2 linked regions of the Diaphorobacter ruginosibacter genome follow. The protein of the gene in region 2 interacts with the protein of the main gene of each other region in a pairwise test. Links are inferred from orthologs where the notes say so. Each region holds a gene or a part of one and is shown on either strand. Other genes may lie near its edges.

Region 1 (4,626 bases), 720 kb from region 2 along the record:
CCGAAAGGAGGTGGATTCCGCTTTTGCTTGAGCAGTGAGCCTGCGAAGTGACCGAGGCGCTTGGAACTCGCACCACAACGCCGAGACAGGGTTTGAGACGAGGCGTCGCCGACGCAGACATACCTTTTGGTAGGCAAGGAGGCGCAACGAAGGATCAAGCCCTGTATCGGCGCCTCCGCACGGTTGAACAGTCGAAGCCGGAGGCTTCGTTTGAGCATGCCAGTGCAGGCGTATAGCGCTTCATTTGCGTGCCGAATGTTGTTGACTCGGTACTTCAATAAAAAAGGCCGCCTGATGGCGGCCTGTTTCAATTGCGGAACAGATCCAGGATCTTGTTGCGCTCTTCGGTGGCGGGCGGTGCGGTCGGTGCAACGCCGGATGCAGCCCCCCCGGAGTCGAGTCCCACGTTGGCAACACCGCCGCTGCGTGCATATTCCTCGTACATCCAGTCACCACTCACATTCACGAGGCCAGGCGGCACGGTAGGTTCCGAAACGGGGACGCCCTTGAGTGCCCGCTCCATGTAGCTGATCCAGATGGGCAGGCTCAGGCCGCCGCCGGTTTCACGGCTACCCAGGTTGCGCGGCGTGTCGTAGCCGATCCAGGTGACGGCCACGTTCGTCGGCTGGAAGCCGGCAAACCAGGCATCGAATGCGTCGTTGGTCGTCCCTGTCTTGCCATAGATGTCGGGGCGCTTGAGCGTGCCCTGCGCGCGGGCCGCGGTGCCCGAACGGGCGACTTCCTGCAGCAGGCTGTCCATGATGAAGGCGTTGCGGGCATCGATGGCACGCTCGGAATTGGCGAGCGAAGGAGGCTGCACTTCCGAGATCACATGGCCGCGGTGGTCCGTCACGCGGGCGATCAGGTAGGGATTCACGCGGTAGCCGCCATTGGCGAAGACCGAGTAGCCCGTCATGAGCTGCATGGGCGTCACCGAGCCCGCGCCCAGCGCCATCGTCAGGTAGGCAGGCTGCTTGTCCGCATCAAAGCCGAAGCGCGTCACCCAGCTCTGGGCAAACTTCGGCCCCACGGCCTGCAGCACGCGGATGGAGACGAGATTCTTGGAGCGCGCCAGTCCCGTGCGCATGGTCATGGGACCGTCGTAGCGTCCGTCGTAGTTCTTGGGCTCCCAGGGCTGGCCACCGGTGACACCCGCGCTGAAGAACAGCGGCGCATCGTTGATGACCGTGGAGGGGGAAAAGCCCTTTTCCAGCGCGGCGGAGTAGATGAACGGCTTGAAGCTCGAGCCTGGCTGGCGCCATGCCTGGGTGACGTGATTGAACTTGTTCTTGTCGAAGTCGAATCCCCCCACCAGGGCCTTGATGGCGCCCGTGCGCGGGTCGGACGAGACGAATGCGCCCTCCACCTCGGGCAGTTGCGTGATCTCCCAGCCCTGCTTGGGTGTCTGGACGACGCGCACGATGGCCCCGCGGCGAAGCTTGATGTTGGGCGGTGCCTTGTCGCTCAGTCCGGATTGCACCGGCTTGAGGCCGTCACCCGTGATCGTGATGGGCTCGCCATTCGCGCGTGCCACCACCACCTTCTTGGCCGATGCCTCGAGCACGACGGCAGCAAGCACGTTGCCGTTGTCGGGGTGGTTGGCCAGAGCGTCGTCGATGGCGTCCTCAGCCTCGGCGGCATCCTTGGGCAGCTCGACAAAGCGCTCGGGGCCGCGATAGTGCTGGCGACGTTCATAGTCCATGATGCCCTTGCGCAGGGCCAGGTAGGCAGTTTCCTGGTCGCCGGCATTCAGCGTGGTGTAGACGTTCAGTCCGCGCGTGTAGGCCTCGTTGCCGTACTGCGCGAAGATCATCTGGCGCACCATCTCGGCCACGTATTCGGCGTGGATGCGGGTGTCGTCGCTGCCGGAGCGCAGCTTGAGATCCTCCTGCTTGGCTTCCGCTGCCTGTGCGGCCGTGATGAAGCCGTTTTCCTGCATGCGCTCGATGATGTAGAGCTGTCGGCTGCGTGCGCGCTTGGGGTTGCTGATGGGGTTGTAGGCCGAAGGCGCCTTGGGCAGGCCGGCCAGCATCGCGGCCTCGGCGATGGTGATGGATTTCAGTGGCTTGCCGAAATAGGTCTCGGCCGCAGCAGCAAAACCATAGGCGCGATTGCCCAGATAGATCTGGTTCATGTAGATCTCGAGAATCTGGTTCTTGGTCAGCAGATGCTCGAGCTTGAACGTGAGCAGGATTTCGTAGATCTTGCGGGTGAACGTCTTTTCGGATGACAGATAGACATTCCGGGCCACCTGCATGGTGATGGTCGAGGCGCCCTGGCTTTTGACCTTGCCGAGGTTGGCGAGAGCGGCTCGCACCATGCCCTTGTAGTCCACACCGCCATGCTCGAAGAAGCGCGAGTCCTCGATGGCCAGCACGGCATTCTTCATGACATCCGGAATCTCATTGATCGGAGTCAAATTTCGGCGTTCTTCTCCGAACTCGCCCAGCAAAGCGCCTTCCTGTGAGTAGACTCTGAGCGGCAGTTTGGGGCGATAGTCAGCCAACTGCGAGATATCCGGCAGGTTGGGGTAGGCCATGGCCAGACCGATGGCCACCACGATGGCACCTGCCACCACACCCGCTACCGCAATACCGACCAGCCAAGCAAGGATGCGAGTGATCCATGACAGCACGGAGCGGTGGGGGTGAGGTGTATTTTTGGGGGTCGAAGGAGTGTCGGTTCGCGGCATAGGCTCTCACAGGATAGCCGTGCATTATAAAAACTGTCGTGTTGCCCGGCGTTTCATCATGTGTAGCACCACAACTGCGGGAGGCAGGGGTGCTCGTCTCGGGGGGAACGTCTGCTTTTGACAACGGCTGGATCACTATCGCGAGCCAAAACTCTTTGCTGGATAAGTACCTTACTGATAGCATTCATGTGAAGTGTTAAGTATTGTTGCACTGCATAGGTAGAAATTTTGGGAGGCGATCTTGATAGCAATGGGGTCTATTTTTGGTCGGCAGTCTGCCCCATTGCTTGGGATAGACATCAGTTCGTCCAGCGTCAAGCTCGTGGAGTTGGGCCGTGACAAGACAGGCAACCTGGTGCTCGAGCGCTGTGCCATCGAGCCACTGGAGAGAGGGTGGATCACCGATGGCAACATCGAAAAATTCGATGAGGTGGCCGAGGCCATCCGGCGTCTCGTGAAGAAAAGCGGAACGCGCACCAAGCACGTGGCCCTGGCACTGCCTTCGTCGGCAGTGATCACCAAGCGCATCACTCTGCCCGCCGGATTGAGCGAGCAGGAGATGGAAGTTCAGGTCGAATCTGAAGCAAATCAATACATCCCTTTCTCTTTGGACGAGGTGAGCCTCGATTTCTGCGTTATTGGGCAGAGCAAGTCGGCGCCCGATGACGTCGACGTCCTGATTGCTGCATCGCGCAAGGAAAAGGTGCAGGATCGCCAGGGACTGGCTGAGGCCGCAGGCCTCAAGGCGGTAGTGGTGGACATCGAGTCCAACGCATCACGCATGGCTGCCAACCGTCTCGTCGAATCACTGCCCAACAAGGGCAAGGATGCCGTCGTTGCATTGTTCGAGATTGGCGCGATGACCACCAGCATGCAGGTACTCCGCAACGACGAGGTGCTCTACGACCGGGATCAGGCATTCGGTGGTGCACAGCTCACGCAGCTGATCGTCCGCCAATACGGCTTTTCCCAGGAAGAGGCCGAATCCAAGAAGCGCGGCGGTGATCTGCCGGAGGATTATGTTTCCGCGGTGCAGCGCCCCTTCGTGGACAGCCTGTCGCAGGAAATTGCGCGCGCGCTGCAGTTCTTCTTCACCAGCACACCCTACAACCGCGTGGATCACATCATGCTGGCCGGTGGTTCTGCTCCGCTTTCAGGGCTGACCGAGGCCGTGACAAAGGGCACTGGATTTGCATGCTCCACGGTCAATCCCTTTGACGGCATGGAGATTGCCGGCTCGGTGCGTCTGAAGAAAATGGTGCGAGAGGCGCCAACCTATCTGACTTCGTGCGGATTGGCGATGCGGAGGTTTCTGCAGTGATTTTGATCAACCTGCTTCCTCATAGAGAAGCTGCAAAGAAACGCAGGAAAGAGGCGTTTCAAGTCACCATGGTCATGGCGGCGCTGATCGGCGCAGCCATTGCCGGTGGCGTGTACTGGTGGTTCCAGAACCAGATCGAGAACCAGCAGGCGCGCAATGCGTTCCTGACTCGGGAAATCAAGCAACTTGACGAACAGATCAAGGAAATTGCCACGATCGAGAGCGAGATCGCCGCACTGCGCGCACGCCAGAAGGCCGTGGAGGATCTGCAGGCCGATCGCAATCTGCCGGTGCATCTGCTGACCGAGTTGGTGGCGCAGATGCCTGATGGTATTTACATCACCAGTGTCAAGCAAGTGGATCAGACGGTTGAGATGCATGGCATGGCGCAGTCCCAGGAACGTGTGTCTGAACTGCTTCGCAATATCTCCGGCAATACCCCATGGTTTGCCAAGCCTGAATTGCTGGAAATCGTGGCGGCCAATGCAACTCTTTCTCCGAAAGATGTGCGCAGGGTGGCGTCATTCAAGATGCGTTTCCGTTTGATGCGGGCCTCGGATTTGAAGAAAGAAGCCGATGCCGCTGAAAAGGCGGAGAAGGCGGAAAAGGCCAA
Region 2 (6,131 bases):
GATCGCGGACTTCGTGATCACCGAGAACATGATCAAGCAGTTCATCAAGATGGTTCATCCGCGCTCGGTGCTCACGCCGAGCCCGCGCATCATCATCTGCGTGCCCTGCGGCTCCACCCAGGTGGAGCGCCGCGCGATCCGCGATGCGGCCGAAGCGGCCGGCGCCACCAGCGTCGACCTGATCGAGGAACCCATGGCCGCCGGTATTGGCGCGGGCCTGCCGGTCTCCGAAGCCTCGGGCTCGATGGTGGTGGACATCGGCGGCGGTACCACCGAGGTGGGCGTGATCTCGCTGGGCGGCATGGTCTACAAGGGTTCCGTGCGCGTGGGTGGAGACAAGTTCGACGAAGCCATCATCAACTACATCCGCCGCAACTACGGCATGCTGATCGGCGAGCCGACCGCCGAAGCCATCAAGAAGAACATCGGCTCCGCATTCCCTGGCTCCGAAGTCAAGGAAATGGAAGTCAAGGGCCGCAACCTGTCCGAGGGCGTGCCGCGCAGCTTCACCATCTCCAGCAACGAAGTGCTGGAGGCACTGACCGAGCCACTGAACCAGATCGTCTCCGCCGTGAAGAACGCGCTGGAGCAGACACCGCCCGAACTGGGCGCCGACATCGCCGAGCGCGGCATGATGCTGACCGGCGGCGGTGCGCTGCTGCGCGACCTCGACCGCCTGCTGGCCGAGGAAACCGGCCTGCCGGTGCTGGTGGCCGAAGAACCGCTGACCTGCGTGGTGCGTGGTTGCGGCATTGCGCTGGAGCGCATGGACCGCCACGGCGGCATCTTCACCAACGAGTGACCGAAAGAGCGGGCCAGCGTGGTGCATGCAGGGTGCGTAGTCCAATGGAGTAGGCCATGCCTCTAGGCACGCTGGACCGAAAGGCCCCGTCTCTTTTCAAGCACGGCCCCTCGCCCCTCGCACGCCTGACTCTCTACAGCGCCTTGGCGCTGTTTTTGATGGTGGCGGATGCGCGTTTCCATGTCACCGAGCCCATCCGTGGCGCGATCGGGACGGTGCTCATGCCGATCCAGTGGGCCATGCTCAAGCCGGTGGAGTTCGCACAGTACGGCGCGGGCTACTTCCAGGCGCTCGAGGATGCACAGAAGGGCCGTGACGAAGCCCAGAGCAGGATGGCGGCCATGTCGCAGCAGGCCAACCAGGTCGACCTGCTGCTGCAGGAGAACACCCAGCTGCGCCAGTTGCTCGAGCTGCGCGAGCGCGTCAAGGCCGAAGGCATGGCCGCGCAGGTCGTCTACGATGCCGCAGACCCCTATACCCGTCGCGTGGTCATCGATCGTGGGCAGATCGCCGGCGTCGTCCCGGGCTCTCCGGTGATCGATGCTTCGGGCGTACTCGGCCAGGTCACGCGGGTGTTCCCGCTCTCCAGCGAGGTGACGCTGCTGATCGACCGCGACCAGGCGATCCCTGTGCGGAACATGCGCACCGGTGCGCGGGGCGTGGCCTATGGCGATCCCGTGATGCTGCATGGCGGAGGCATGGAGCTGCGCTTCATGCCAAGCAATGCCGATGTACAAGAGGGCGATCTGCTCAGTACCAGCGGCATGGACGGCGTCTACCAGCCCGGGCTGCCGGTGGCCAGGGTGATCAAGGTGGAAAAGCGCGCCGATTCGTCGTTCTCGCGCATCTACTGCCAGCCCCTTGCACAGATGAGCGGCGCGCAATACGTCTCGGTCCTCAAGCCGCTCACCGACGGCGTGCGTGCCGAGGTCGAGGCCGAGGTACCGGCGCCGAAATCCGGCAAGGCCGAAAAGCCGGCCAAGGCCACGAAGGACCTTCCGGGCCGTGCCCAGAATGGAGGCCGCCCATGATGCCCAAGGGCCAGCAGCTGCTGCTCCCCGTCAGCCCGCTGTTCATCGTCGCCAGCTTTGTCGTGGGGCTGGCCATCAATCTGCTGCCGCTCGGGCGCGTGGTCTGGACGCCCGACTGGCTGATGGTGCTGCTTGCGTTCTGGGGCATCCACCAGCCGCAGCGCGTGGGCATGAGCGTGGCTTTCATCCTCGGGCTGTGCATGGATGTGAGCCAGTCCGCGCTGCTCGGCCAGCATGCGCTGGTGTACTGCCTGCTGATGTATGCGGCCCAGATGTCCAGCCGCCGCATGCTGTGGTTCAACGTGTGGCTGCAGGCGCTGCAGATGGTGCCGCTGTTCGTGGGAGCTCACGCGATCGAGCTCCTGCTGCGCCTGATCTCCGGGGGAACTTTGCCAGGCCTCGAAGGTCTGATTGCACCTGCGCTGGAAGCCGTTCTGTGGCCGATTGCCACGTGGATCCTGCTTGCGCCGCAGCGGCGTCCGCCCGATCCGGACGAGAACCGGCCGCTCTGATGCTTGCCGTGCCTGCCTGTTTGTCCGACCGGCCACCCATGAAGCCCGCACACCATGACTGAATTGCGAAATGTAGAGGCCGACGTCTCTCGCTTCCGTTTGCGGGTGATCGTCGTCGGCTTCCTGGTCTTTCTGGCATTCCTGCTCATCGTCTCGCGCCTGCTGGTGCTGCAGGTGGTGCGCCATGACGACCTGGCCGACCAGGCCGAGAGCAACCGCACGGCCGTCGTGCCGATCGTGCCCAACCGGGGCCTGATCCTTGACCGCAACGGCGTGGTGCTGGCCTCCAACTATTCGGCCTACACGCTTGAGATCATGCGCTCCAAGGTCTCCAATCTGGACGACACCATCGAGGAGCTGTCCCGGATCGTGGACATCAGTTCGCGCGACCGCCGCAAGTTCCGGCGGCTCATGGAGGATTCCAAGAGCTTCGAGTCCATTCCCATCCGCACGCGCCTGACGGACGAGGAGGTCGCCCGCTTTGCGGCCCAGCGCTACCGCTTCCCCGGCGTGGACATCAAGGCCCGCCTGTTCCGCAACTACCCCCTGGGCGAGACCGGCAGCCACCTGATCGGCTACATCGGCCGCATCAACCAGCGCGAGAAGGAGCGCATCGAGGATTCCGACGACGCTGCCAACTACCGCGGCACCGACTACATCGGCAAGCTCGGCGTCGAGTCCTCCTACGAGTCGACCCTGCACGGCCACACCGGCGTGGAGCGCCTCGAGACCTCCGCCGGTGGCCACGCCGTGCGCCGCCTCGCGAGCTTCGCCGCGACGCCGGGCGATACCGTGATGCTGTCGGTCGACATCAAGCTGCAGCGCCTGGTGGAGGAAATGTTCGGCGACCGGCGCGGGGCGCTCGTCGCGATGGACCCGCGCAACGGCGAGATCCTCGCGCTGGTGAGCAAGCCCACGTTCGATCCGAACCTGTTCGTCGAAGGCATTGACCAGGAGAACTGGCAGGCGCTCAATGAATCGATCAACAAGCCGCTGCTCAACCGTGCGCTGCGCGGTACCTACCCGCCGGGCTCGACCTACAAGCCGTTCATGGGGCTGGCCGCGCTGCAGCTGAACAAGCGCTCGCCCACGCAGGTGTACAGCGATCCGGGCTACTTCAACTATGGCGGCCGCACCTTCCGCAGCCACGAAGGCGGCCTGGGCGGCGTGGACATGTACCGCGCGATCCAGTATTCGAGCAACACCTATTTCTATTCGCTTGCCGTCGACATGGGTGTGGACATGATCCACGACTTCATGAAGCCGCTGGGCTTCGGCCAGATCACCGGCGTGGACCTGAACGGCGAAGTGCGCGGCACGCTGCCCAGCACCGATTGGAAGCGCAACACCTACAAGCGCCCCGAGATGAAGCGCTGGTACTCGGGCGAAACCGTGTCGCTGGGAATCGGGCAGGGCTACAACAACTTCACCATCCTGCAACTGGCGGGTGCCGAGGCCACGCTGGCCAACGGCGGCACGCGCTTCACACCTCATATCGCCAAGGCCACCAAGGACGCGGTCACGGGCAAGATCGTCGACATCCAGCAGCCTCCCGGCGTCTCCCTGGGCTATGAGCCGAAGAACATCGAGATCATCCACAAGTCGCTTGGCCTGGTGAACAAGGTCGGCACGGGCGCGCGGCTGTTCGCCAGCGCGCAGTACACCTCGGGCGGCAAGACCGGCACGGCGCAGGCCGTGAGCCTGGGCCAGAACGTGCGCTACAACGCCAAGCTGCTCGACGAGCACAAGCGCGACCACTCGCTGTTCTCCGCCTTTGCGCCGCTCGAGGAGCCGCGCATCGCGGTGGCCGTGATCGTGGAGAACGCCGGCTTCGGCGCCGCCGCCGCGGGCCCCATCGTGCGCCGGGTGTTCGACTACTGGCTGCTCGGGCAGTACCCGAGCGAGGCCGATCTGGCCGCCGTCTCGAAGGGCCAGGCCACCGCGCCGATCGGCACGCCGCGCAAGGCGGCAGATATTTCGCTCACGGCGAACGAGCCGCCGGCGCCCTGACGGGAGCAACCCACCGAGCGCGGCGGATCACGCCGCAGCCACCACCTCCTTCGGCGGCTGCAACTGGCTCACGATCAGCGCGCCCACGATCAGCGCCGCGCCCAGCAGGCCGTTCAGGCCCAGCGTTTCACCGATCAGGAACCAGCCCATGGTGGCCGCGAAGACGGGCTCGAGCCCATAGATGATCGCGCTGCGCATGGCGTCCACGCGCTGCTGGCCCCAGGCCTGGAGCGTGACGACCATCACGCTCGCGAACACGCCGAGGTAGACGAGCGCGGCCCATGATGTGGCGGGAAGGTGCAACAGCGGGCCCAGGGCGCTCGGCACGTCACCATGACGCACCAGGACGAGGATGGTGGCCGACACGAACATCACGGCTGCCTGCGCCGCCGCCATGCGCGTGGCGCGCAGCGGTTGCCCGGCAGTGCGCCGCGCGCATTCCTCGAGCGCCAGGATGTAGATGGCGTAGAAGAACGTGCTGGCGAGGGTGAGCGTGTCGCCCAGGTTCCAGGGTTCGTTCTCGTGGAACATGAACGTCATGCCCAGCAGCGCCATGCCGCAGGCGACCCACAGCGCCAGCCCATAGCGGCGGCCCAGCGCCAGCATCGCGAGAATCGGCACCACCAGCACGTTGAGCCCGGTGACGAAGGCATTGCGGTTGCTGGAGGTGCGGGCCAGGCCCTCGATCTGCAGCCAGAACGCGATGAACAGCAGCACGCCGAGCGCAAGGCCCCAGCGGCGCTCGTTGCTGCGCATGCCGCGCCACATGGGCAGCAGCACACACAGGGCGATCGCAAAGCGCGCCCAGATGATCTGCAGGGCGTCCAGATGGCTGGACAGCAGTTTCATCGCCGGGAAGGTGGTTCCCCAGACGATGGTGACGATCAAAAGGGCCACGAGGCCACGGCGCTCGGAACGCATAGCGGATGGAATTCTGTTGGGTGGTTCGGCCAAAGCCTTGCCGTACGAGAGTACTGTCGCGGCTTTGCGTCGCGTCTGAGGGGCTATCTCATCATTGTGGCTGGGGCTTCCCGCGCTCGCAGGACTGCGGAGGTGGCCGGAAAACCGGTTGGCCCCGCGCTGTCAATGATTCGACATTCTGCCGATAAAGGCACGGATGCGGTCATTCGCCGGGTTGCCGAAGAACTCGGCAGGCGGTGCCTCTGCGGTAATGCGGCCCTGGTCGAAGAACATCACGCGGTCGGCCACTTCGCGGGCGAAGCCCATTTCGTGGGTCACGATGATCATGGTCATGCCGTTGCGCGCAAGCTCGCGCATCACGTCGAGCACCTCCTGGACCATCTCGGGATCGAGTGCCGAGGTGGGCTCGTCGAACAGCATCACCTTGGGCTCCATCGCGAGCGCGCGGGCAATGGCCACGCGCTGTTGCTGCCCGCCCGAGAGCTGCCAGGGGTACTTGTTCGCATGGTCCTTGAGGCCCACGCGGGTGAGCAGCGTCATCGCCCGCGCATGGGCCTGCTCGCGCGAGAGGCCTCGGATGCGGCGCGGCGCGAGCGACACGTTGTCCAGCACCGTCATGTTGCCGAACAGGTTGAACTGCTGGAACACCATGCCGACCTCGCAGCGCTGGGCCTGCAGCGTCTTCGCATCGTCGGTGACGGGCACGCCGTCGATGGTGATCGTGCCGCTGTCGTGCGGCTCGAGCCGGTTGATGGCGCGCAGCAGCGTGCTCTTGCCGGAGCCCGAGGCGCCGATGATCACGGTCACTTCACCGGTATTGAACGAGGTCGATACGTCCTTGAGCACCTGGTGGGT

Evidence for each region. The genes of interacting proteins can lie anywhere in the genome.
Region 1: the proteins of mrdA (region 2) and H9K76_RS03845 interact in binary tests that used the Escherichia coli proteins (3 or more experiments, as listed by UniProt). The link is inferred for Diaphorobacter ruginosibacter from one-to-one orthologs.

The regions. Positions count from the first base shown.
Region 1 is NZ_CP060714.1:844,035-848,660, forward strand. Bases 1-3,019 are described here. They hold H9K76_RS03845 (penicillin-binding protein 1A), read right to left. Parts: upstream 2,693-3,019; coding sequence 308-2,692; downstream 1-307. Other genes in these bases: H9K76_RS03850 (pilus assembly protein PilM), read left to right, coding at 2,934-3,019. Also shown: more of H9K76_RS03850, read left to right, coding at 3,020-4,013; H9K76_RS03855 (PilN domain-containing protein), read left to right, coding at 4,010-4,626. UniProt on the Escherichia coli protein: Cell wall formation. Synthesis of cross-linked peptidoglycan from the lipid intermediates.
Region 2 is NZ_CP060714.1:123,409-129,539, forward strand. Bases 1,962-4,877 are described here. They hold mrdA (penicillin-binding protein 2), read left to right. Parts: upstream 1,962-2,399; coding sequence 2,400-4,355; downstream 4,356-4,877. Other genes in these bases: mreD (rod shape-determining protein MreD), read left to right, coding at 1,962-2,345; H9K76_RS00615 (DMT family transporter), read right to left, coding at 4,383-4,877. Also shown: H9K76_RS00595 (rod shape-determining protein), read left to right, coding at 1-802; rod shape-determining protein MreC, read left to right, coding at 859-1,833; more of mreD, read left to right, coding at 1,830-1,961; more of H9K76_RS00615, read right to left, coding at 4,878-5,276; H9K76_RS00620 (amino acid ABC transporter ATP-binding protein), read right to left, coding at 5,439-6,131. UniProt on the Escherichia coli protein: Catalyzes cross-linking of the peptidoglycan cell wall. Responsible for the determination of the rod shape of the cell. Is probably required for lateral peptidoglycan synthesis and maintenance of the correct diameter during lateral and centripetal growth.